One region of the Clostridium felsineum DSM 794 genome, then DNA from elsewhere that is predicted to be linked to it. Evidence: riboswitches for the same ligand, from Rfam matches in the RefSeq annotation. Region 1 holds a riboswitch; the other holds the start of a gene.

Region 1 (5,088 bases):
AAATTCATTCTCTTTAATAGGTCTTGTACTTATAGGAACTCTTTTAGTAACATCAATTCCATACTTCTTTAACTCATTTATTTTTTCTGGGTTATTAGTCATTAATTTTACACTTTTTATACCCAAATCCTTTAATATTTCTGCTGCCTCCCAATATTCTCTTAAATCAGGATTAAATCCTAGCTTTATATTTGCCTCTACTGTATCAAGTCCTTTTTCTTGAAGTTCATAAGCTTTTAATTTATTTAATAATCCTATATCTCTTCCCTCTTGATCTAAATAAAGTACAACTCCTACTCCCTGCTTTTCTATTGCTTTAAGCGATTTTGCTAGTTGCTCGCCACAATCACATCTTAAAGACCCAAATACATCCCCTGTAAGACATTTAGAATGTACTCGAACAAGTACCTCCTTCTCTAAAGTTACATCTCCCTTTATTATGGCTATATTTTCTTTATTATCTGTTAAATTTTTATATCCAATTATCTTAAATTCTCCATATTTCGTAGGAAGCTTTGCCTCTGCCTCTCTTTTTATAAGCACTTCATTTTTTTTTCTATACTCAATTAACTTTTCAATAGTTATTATTTTTATATTATTCTTCTTTGAAAACTCCATAAGCTGTGGTAATCTTGCCATAGTACCATCTTCATTCATAATTTCACAGCACACACCAACCGGAGGATTAAAGCCTGCAAGTTTAACCAAATCAACTGTTGCTTCTGTATGCCCATTTCTGTCTAAAACACCATTCTTTTTAGCTCTTAAAGGAAAAGTATGTCCTGGCTTTACAAAGTCCTCCTCTGTAGATTTCTTTTCTGCTAGCTTTCTTATTGTTTCTGCTCTTTCATAAGCTGAAATTCCTGTTCTAGTACTTGCTGCATCTACTGACACTCCAAAATCTGTACCAAAGTACTCTGTATTTTTATCTACCATAGTATTTATATTAAGCCTCTCCATACTTTCTGAGTCCATCGGTGTACAAATTAGTCCTCTTGCATATTTAGCCATATAATTTATTGTTTCTCCTGTTATATTGGCACCAGCTGCAACCAAATCTCCTTCATTTTCTCTATCCTCATCATCTACAACTATTACCATTTTCCCTTGCTTTATATCTAGAATAGCCTCTTCTATACTACTAAATTTAAAACTCATAATATCACTCCTAATAAAATCCATTTTCTTTTAAAAATTCTTTTGTCATACAATTATTTGTAGAAATATTTTTTATATTTATAATATTTCGAATATACTTTCCAACAATATCACACTCAATATTTACCTTATCCCCTATACTTTTTTCAGTTAATATTGTCTTCTCCTGAGTATGTGGAATAAGATAAAATTTAAAATATTTTTCTGTGACTTCTCCTAAGGTTAGACTAACTCCGTCTATAGCTACTGATCCTTTATATATAAGCTCGCTTAAGATTTCTTTGTCTGCTTTTATTTTGTACTCAATGGCTATTTCATCTTTTTTTATATTATCTATAATACCTATACCATCCACATGCCCTGTTACTATATGACCACCAAATCTATCTCCTAATGCTAATGCTCTCTCGAGATTAACCTTGCCTCCAACTGCTAAATCTTTTAAATTAGTCACCTTATACGTTTCTTTCATAACATCAAATTCTGCCCTAGTACAATCTGTAATTGTAAGACATACTCCATTTACTGCTATGCTGTCACCAATTTTAACCTCTTCCATTATGTTTGATGCCTTTATAGCAAAACGTATTGAATTCCCATATTTTTTTATACTTTTTATTTCTCCTACTTCTTCTACAAGACCAGTAAACAAGCTGCATCACCTCCTATTCACATATCCAGTTATTAAAATGTCTTGTCCTATCTTTTCTGAATGAAAATCAAATATCTTTATAGCATCAACCAAATGATCAATTCCATCTCCACCAACTGTTCCCTTGCTTTTTTCCCCTCCTACAATTATTGGAGCAACAAAATAATTTACTTTATCTACAATTCTTTCCTTTAAACAAGAAAAATTCAATTTACTGCCACCCTCAAGTAAAATACTATCCACTCCCATGTCACCTAACTCATTCATTAAATAAGTTAAATCTACACGCCCATTTTTATCAGGAGTTTTTATAATTGTAACCCCCATATCTTTAAATTTAGATACCTTATCATCCTCTGCTAGTTCGGTAGTTGCAAGGATAATCTTTCTTTCAGAGAGTGTACCAAAAATTTTAAGCTTAAATGGTACTCTAAGCTTAGAATCAACGATTATCGCTGTAGGACTCCTTAATTTTTTATTATCAACTCTTGTTGTAAGAAGTGGATTATCTAAAATAGCTGTATCTACTCCAACCATTATCCCCATATACTTACTTCTCAAATAATGCACATATCTCCTTGAAGCTTCTCCACTTATCCACCTGTTTTCTCCCGACACTGTGCATATTTTACCATCCAACGTGCAAGCTGTCTTCATAACTACAAATGGTTTCTTAGTCTTTATATACTTTATAAAAACTTCATTTAGCTTCTCAGCTTCTTCTTTCATAATTCCAGTAACAACATCTATGCCATTATCCCTTAATATTTTTATACCTCTTGAACTAACTAAAGGATTAGGATCTTCCATTGCTATTATAACTTTTTTTATACCTGCTTTGACAACTGCAAGCGCACAAGGTGGCGTTTTTCCGTAATGAGAGCAGGGTTCTAAAGTAACATACAGTTCAGCACCCTTAGCTTCGTCTCCTGCCATTTTTAAAGCATTTACTTCAGCATGATTTCCACCAAACTTCTCATGGTACCCTTCTCCAATTATTTTATTGTCCTTAACTATAACTGCCCCAACCATAGGATTAGGATTTACATATCCACTACCTTTTTTTGCAATATCTAAAGCTCTTTTCATAAAAGCTTCATTCAATTTAAACATCTCCCTTATTTAATAGGATTTGCCGGCAAACAAAAAAATCCCTAAAGAAAGATAATTCTCCAGGGATTTACATCCAAAATCTGCGTACTTAAAATACGCTTCCTTCTTTCATCCAGACTTTAACTGTCGGCTTCGGAATTTAACCGAATCTGCCAAATGGCTCGCGGGCTTTACCGCCGATTGGGAATTTCACCCATCCCTGAAGGATGTTCCTTATTTAATTTTCTTTAGTATACTACTTACAAATTTTTATGTCAATACCCTACAAATATGCTATAATTCATAGAAAGAGGTATATATAATCTCTTTTACACTTAAATTCAACTATAATATATCCTAATTCTAGGAGGCAAATTCATGAATAATACAGAAAATTTTCTAGATATAAATAAAATAAATTCAAGCCTTACAACAAAATATATTGGAAGAAACATACTACTTTTAGATACTGTAGATTCAACTAATTTAGAGGCAAAACGAATTATAAAAAACTCTGACTATAATGGAACTCTTGTAATTGCAGAAGAGCAAACTTTTGGGAAATGCAGATTTTCTGATAGAGTATGGAATTCACCAAAATATAAGGGGTTATGGATGTCTCTTATATTAAAACCAACTATAGAAAAAAAGTTATTTCCTTTGATAACACAATTAGCTGCAGCTTCTATAACATATTCTTTTAACAAAAATAATATAAATAGCCTTATTAAATGGCCAAATGACATACTTTTAAATGGTAAAAAACTCATTGGAATATTAGCTGAATTATCAGAAGACCTGTATAATGAACCAAACATAATTTTAGGCATTGGAATAAACATAAATCAAGCTCCTGAAGATTTTTCACCTGAAATAACAAAAAAGGCAACTTCCTTAAAAATAGAATTAAATAAAGAACTTTCTCGCGAAGCTATTCTTTCAAGTATTTTAAATGACTTTGAAACTATGTATAATAATTTTTTAAATACACAAAATCCTGATGCTTTTCTTAGCATATGTAAAAAAAATTCAGCTCTTATAGGAAGGGAAATTGCCGTTACCAAAAAAGATTCTACACAATCAGCTAAGGTAATTGATATAAGTAATGCTGGAGAATTAGTTGTAGCCTTCAAAGATGGGAGTTATGAAAATTTAATTTCGGGCGAAGTAACTCTCAACAAGTTTTACTAGTTTCTAAATAAACTATTGAGTGAAAATATTTTTAACTTGACTTAATTCAATGTTTTCACTTAATAATTTAATTGCCTTTATTCTTGATTCATCATATTTTTTAAATGTATCTAAAGCTCTTTCTTTATTTTTATAAACCTTCCAATATCCACAATATAAACAGTTTTCACCATTACATTTTATAAATCCCTCAACATCTTCAACTGGAATACCTAAAAATATCCCCAGTTCATGTGGACAAAGAGTCTGTTTATATCTTTCTTTTAAAAACTCAAGAATTTCATCTAAATTCATTTTGTAATTATAACCAAATCTAGTTAAAAACTTCATGTTTGTTTTATGATAAAGAGTTTTATTCAATAACTCTTTATCATAAAACAAAAGTATTAAAGAATCTTTTTCCCTTTTAATTTCAAAGGTATCTAAATCTATATATTTTAAATATTCTTCCCCATAAGCTTTCCATAAATCATACATCCCTTTATACTCATTAGATATAGTAATTATAGAAGATGGTTTTTGCTTAAACATAACTGGTGCTATAGAATATGTTATCAAATTCACCATATACTTTTTTCCTGTAACTCCTTTAATAAAATCTATAAAGCTATATGAAAGTTCTACCATCTTTCTACTCCTCACTTAATTTTCTAAAAGTTTTTTTCCAAATTCTATGCACTGATCTTTTGACTCTCCTTCAGGTGCATCTTGAATTATTAATCCATCATTTAATACTTTAGCGCCATATCCCTCCATACGCTCTACCCAATCTCGCATAAACTTTCCATCTCCCCAACCGTATGAACCAAATAACGCTACTTTCTTTCCTTTTATCTCTTCAGAAATAGACTCTATAAACGGATCCATTTCTGCTTCTTCTATTACTTCATCTCCCATTGCAGGTGAGCCAAGCACAACTATATCTGAAGCTTTAACCTTATCTATACTTGCATCACTTACAGAAAGTAACTCTACCTCTCCTCCTGCTGATTTAA
Region 2 (5,088 bases), 2.0 Mb from region 1:
TTGACAATATAAATGATATTAGCGAATGGGCTTCTTCTCATCACGAAAAATTAGATGGAACTGGTTACCCAAGACATCTATCCGCTAATGAATTGCCAGAAGAATCTAGAATAATGGGAGTATGCGATATATATCAAGCTTTAACTGAGGATAGACCTTACAGAAAAGGTATGAGTCATGATAAAGCTTTTAAAATACTAAACGATATGGCAGAACATGGTTCTATATGTAAAAAGGCTGTAGCACAATTAGCTGGTGCTTTAAAAGCAAATTAATAGGTAATAATATATAACATAGGGCTTTAATTTAAGCCCTATGTCTTTTATTTTTTGTATATTTGATATAAACTTAATAGGTATGAAATTCACAAAACGAGGTGATTTTATGGAATTTATTGTGGATAGTGTTGATAAAACCTTTAGTATTGGTGAACAATTAGGTGCTTTAGCTATGCCAGGAGATATAATTTGTTTAAATGGAGATTTAGGTTCTGGTAAAACCCATTTTACAAAGGGTATTGCGAAAGGACTTAATATTGAAGAATACATAACAAGTCCAACTTTCAACATAGTAAATGAATATACAGGGAGACTTAAGTTATATCATTTTGATGTTTATAGAGTAAATGATCCTGATGAAATTTACGCCATAGGCTTTGATGAATATATCTTTAGTGATGCTGTAAGTGTTATAGAGTGGTCAGACTACATCAGGAGTATAATCCCACCTGAGCATATTGAAGTTACAATAAACAAACTTCTAAACCAAGGTGAAAATTACAGAAAAATAACAATTACGTTTACTGACAAAAGATATGATTATGTAAAGGAGATTAAGATATGAAACTTTTAGCTATTGATTCTGCTACACAGGCGGCTACTTGTACTGTAATGGATGACGATAAACTTCTAGGAGAAATTACATTCAACTATAAAAAGCAACATTCAGTAATACTTATGACTATGATTGATAATATGTTAAATACAGTTAATCTAAAAGTTGAAGATTTAGATGGTTTTGTTGTTTCAAAGGGCCCTGGTTCCTTTACTGGACTTAGAATTGGAATGTCAATTATTAAAGGCTTAAGTGAAGGTTCAAAAAAACCGTTTGTAAGTGTATCTTCTCTTGATGCCTTGGCTCACAATATGGCATACTCTTCTGGAATAATATGTCCAGTGTTAGATGCACTTAGAGATAATGTTTATACTGCATTATATACCTTTGAGAATGACACACTAAAAAGACTTACAGATTATGATGCTATGCATATTACAGAACTTCTTGAGCTACTAAAAACTTATAATTCAAAGGTTACGTTCATAGGTGATGCAACTTTTAAATTTAAAGATTTTTTTCAGGAAAACCTTGAAGATGCGCACTTCGCTCCTGCACATCTTAATTTAGTAAGGTCCTCAAGCTTATGTGACATAGGTATGAAGCTATTAAAATCGGGTGTTGAAGACGATTTAATAACCTCTAAACCTATATATATAAGAAAATCTCAAGCCGAGAGAGAATACGAAAAAAGGACAGGTATGAGTATAGATGAGTAATCTAACAGTGCATCCCTTAAAAAAAGAAGATATAGATTCTATAATTGCTATTGAAAATTTGTGCTTTCCCACACCTTGGACAAAAGAATCTATGGAGGGTGAACTAAATAACAAATTTGCTAAATATTTAGTGATAAAAAAAGATAATGTTGTAATTGGCTATGGGGGGTTGTGGCTCATAATTGATGAAGGACATATAACTAATATAGCAGTTCATCCTGAATTTAGAGGGATAGGTATTGGAAACTTAATTGTTAAAGAACTTATAAAGCTATGCTCCATTAGAAATATAAACTCTATGACTTTAGAAGTCAGAGTATCAAATATAGTAGCTCAAAATCTATATAAAAAATTCGGATTTAAAGAAGAGGGCATAAGGAAAAAATATTACAGCGACAATAATGAAGATGCTCTTATAATGTGGAGAAATGAAAAATAGCAGGTTAATCCTGCTATTTTAACATAGTTTCTACTTTTTTATTACTTAGCTCTTCAGTTTCTCTATGAAGTATTGGTGAAACTCTTTTATACATTACCATAGTTAATGCCGAAATGATAACACCTTTGAGTAAGTTAAAAGGTAGTATAGAATACACTACAAAACTATTCAAATCATTTATTGATGAATTTATAGCATGACCTGTTTTAACAATTTCTTTTATAGGAAAATGAAGTAATGTTTCGTACAATGGTAAGAATATAAAGTAGTTTAATACACTTGCAACCACAGACATTACAATAACTCCTGTACTAAGTGATATAACAGCATTTGTTTTTGTCTTTTTATGCTTGTACATAGCTCCTGAAACTAAAACTAACATGCTACCAACTATAAAGTTTGCCAATTCTCCTGTACCTGCTGTTTGAGTTCTTAAAAGATGAAGAACATTTTTTATAAGTTCTATTATTATTCCTGCTATAGGTCCCATTGCAAAGGCTCCTAAAAGTGCTGGCAAGTCACTTATATCTATTTGTAAGAAAGCAGGGAAAATTGGAATAGGAAATTCAATAAACATAAGTATAAAGCCAATTACTGATAAAAGTGAAATTTTGATTAAAGTACTAAGTTTTGAATTCTTCAAGTTAACTCCTCCTAAAACCTTCAAGACATTAAAAAAGCCCCGACTAAAAGCCAGGGCATACATACCAAATTTAATGCACTCTTCTTTCATCCAGACTTTACTGTCGGCTCTGGAATTTAACCAGATCATACCTAAAAAGGCTCGCGGGCTATACCGCCGGTAGGGAATCTCACCCTGCCCTGAAGATTATTTTATATTTTTTATATATTATATATCATTATTAGAATAAATTCAATATGTTTTTAATTTAAAACTACTTTTTCATAGTTAGGGATATCCTATTTCTTTTTTCATCAACTTCTAAAATTCTAACCTCTACTACATCTCCTACTTTTACTACATCAAGAGGATGTTTTACAAAGCTGTCTGAAAGTTGACTTATATGAACAAGTCCATCCTGATGAACCCCAATATCTACAAAAGCTCCAAAATCAGCAACATTTCTTACTGTTCCCATAAGCACCATACCTGGTTTAAGTTGTTTTATGTCCATAATTCCTGTTTTTAATATAGGCTTTGGCATTTCTTCTCTAGGGTCTCTTCCTGGTTTTTTTATTGAACTTATTATATCTGTAAGTGTTGGAACTCCTATATCAAGACTATCAGCTAATTTTTCTATGCCAAAGAATTTTACCTTGCTATCAATATCTTTTAAGTTTCCCTTTGCTATATCTTCTGCTTTATAACCTAGTTTACCTAAAAACTCCTCCGCTTTTTTATAGGATTCAGGGTGAACAGAAGTGTTATCTAGCACATTATCTCCATCCATTATTCTTAAAAATCCTGCACATTGCTCGAAAGCTTTTGGTCCTAGTCTTTTCACCTTTAAAAGCTCTTTTCTGTTACTAAACGCTCCATTCTCTTCTCTATATTCGACTATATTCTTGGCGATATTAGCATTTATACCTGATACATAAGAGAGTAGCGATGGAGTTGCTATATTAAGATCTACTCCTACGTTATTAACACAATCCTCAACTATTCCTTTTAAGGATTCATCCATTTTTTTAGGTGCTACATCGTGCTGATATTGGCCAACACCTATTGATTTAGGATCAATCTTTACAAGCTCACTTAATGGGTCTTGAAGTCTTCTTCCTATAGAAATAGCTCCTCTTAAAGAAACATTTATATCTGGATATTCTTTTGCCGCAAGCTCTGATGCTGAATAAACTGATGCTCCAGCTTCTGAAACTATTACGTAATAAACATCCATTCCTTTTTCCTGCTTTACTTCCTTTAAAAGTCTTGTAACTACTTCCTCAGATTCCCTACTAGCAGTTCCGTTACCTAAAGATACTACCCCTACATTGTATTTATATATAAGCTCTTTTAAAGTCTTTATAGAACCTTCTACATCATTTTGTGGTGCTGTAGCGTAAACCGTAGCTGTATCTAAAAGCTTTCCTGTTTCATCTAAAACTGCAATTTTACAGCCTGTTCTGAAACCAGGATCATATCCAAGAACAGCATTTCCCTTAATTGGTGGCTGCATTAAAAGAGCTTTTAAATTAGCCTTAAATATTTCAATAGCTGAATTCTCTCCTTTTTCAGTAAGCTCAGCTCTTATTTCTCTCTCTATAGATGGATATATTAATCTCTTAAGTGAATCCTTAATACTCTCTTCTATGTACTTATCAGTTACATTATTTCCTGTCAAACAATTTAAAACAAGGTAATTTATTATTTTCTCATCATCTGTTGTTATTTTTACTGATAGAATTTTTTCTTTTTCTCCTCTGTTTATTGCAAGAACTCTATGTGGTGGAATTTTACTTACAGCTTCCTTGAAATCATAGTACATTTCATACGGTGTTGGTTCACTGCTGCTTCCTTGAGTTTCTAAAATACCACTCTTGTAAGTGTACTTTCTTATCCATTTTCTAAATTCAGCATTATCTGATATAACTTCACTTATTATATCCTCAGCACCGTTAAGTGCATCTTGCATAGAATTCACACCTTTTTCCTCATTTATAAAGGTCTTTGCAAACTCTTCTATATTATCCTTGAATTTTCCACTTAAAATTTCGTCTGCAAGAGGCTTTAATCCCTTTTCAAGTGCTATTGTTGCTCTTGTTCTTTTTTTAGGCTTATATGGTCTATATAAATCCTCTACTTCTGTCATTGTTTCTGCTTTTAATACTTTTTCTTTTAATTCATCTGTAAGCTTTCCCTGCTCTTCTATGGACTTTATTACTGTTTCTTTTCTATCATCAAGGTTTCTAAGATAAATCAGGCTTTCGTTTAATTCCCTTAAAGTAACATCACTTAGTCCCCCTGTTCTTTCCTTTCTATATCTTGCTATAAAAGGCACTGTTGCCCCTTCATCTAACATTTCTATTACATTGTTAACTTGACTAACCTTAATTTTTAGCTTCTCAGCCAATCTAGTACTTATATCTTTCATAAATAATTCACCCGATCTCTAATCTTTAATAAATCCGGGCTTT

The links. A riboswitch is a leader RNA that binds a small molecule or an ion and turns the genes downstream of it on or off. The one in region 1 is predicted to bind FMN.
Region 2: another riboswitch for FMN. It lies ahead of CLFE_RS05385 (ECF transporter S component); the one in region 1 lies ahead of ribD (bifunctional diaminohydroxyphosphoribosylaminopyrimidine deaminase/5-amino-6-(5-phosphoribosylamino)uracil reductase RibD).

What each region holds. Positions count from the first base shown of each region.
Region 1 covers NZ_CP096980.1:4,037,921-4,043,008, forward strand. The annotation lists gene CLFE_RS18820 (bifunctional 3,4-dihydroxy-2-butanone-4-phosphate synthase/GTP cyclohydrolase II) at 1-1,158, opposite strand, end outside; gene CLFE_RS18825 (riboflavin synthase) at 1,169-1,810, opposite strand; gene ribD (bifunctional diaminohydroxyphosphoribosylaminopyrimidine deaminase/5-amino-6-(5-phosphoribosylamino)uracil reductase RibD) at 1,817-2,923, opposite strand; FMN riboswitch at 3,020-3,134, opposite strand; gene CLFE_RS18835 (biotin--[acetyl-CoA-carboxylase] ligase) at 3,281-4,093, shown strand; gene CLFE_RS18840 (DUF3793 family protein) at 4,106-4,720, opposite strand; gene CLFE_RS18845 (flavodoxin) at 4,736-5,088, opposite strand, start outside.
Region 2 covers NZ_CP096980.1:1,113,692-1,118,779, reverse strand. The annotation lists gene CLFE_RS05405 (HD-GYP domain-containing protein) at 1-275, shown strand, start outside; gene tsaE (tRNA (adenosine(37)-N6)-threonylcarbamoyltransferase complex ATPase subunit type 1 TsaE) at 385-843, shown strand; gene tsaB (tRNA (adenosine(37)-N6)-threonylcarbamoyltransferase complex dimerization subunit type 1 TsaB) at 840-1,553, shown strand; gene rimI (ribosomal protein S18-alanine N-acetyltransferase) at 1,546-1,992, shown strand; gene CLFE_RS05385 (ECF transporter S component) at 2,006-2,635, opposite strand; FMN riboswitch at 2,710-2,826, opposite strand; gene CLFE_RS05380 (Tex family protein) at 2,889-5,045, opposite strand.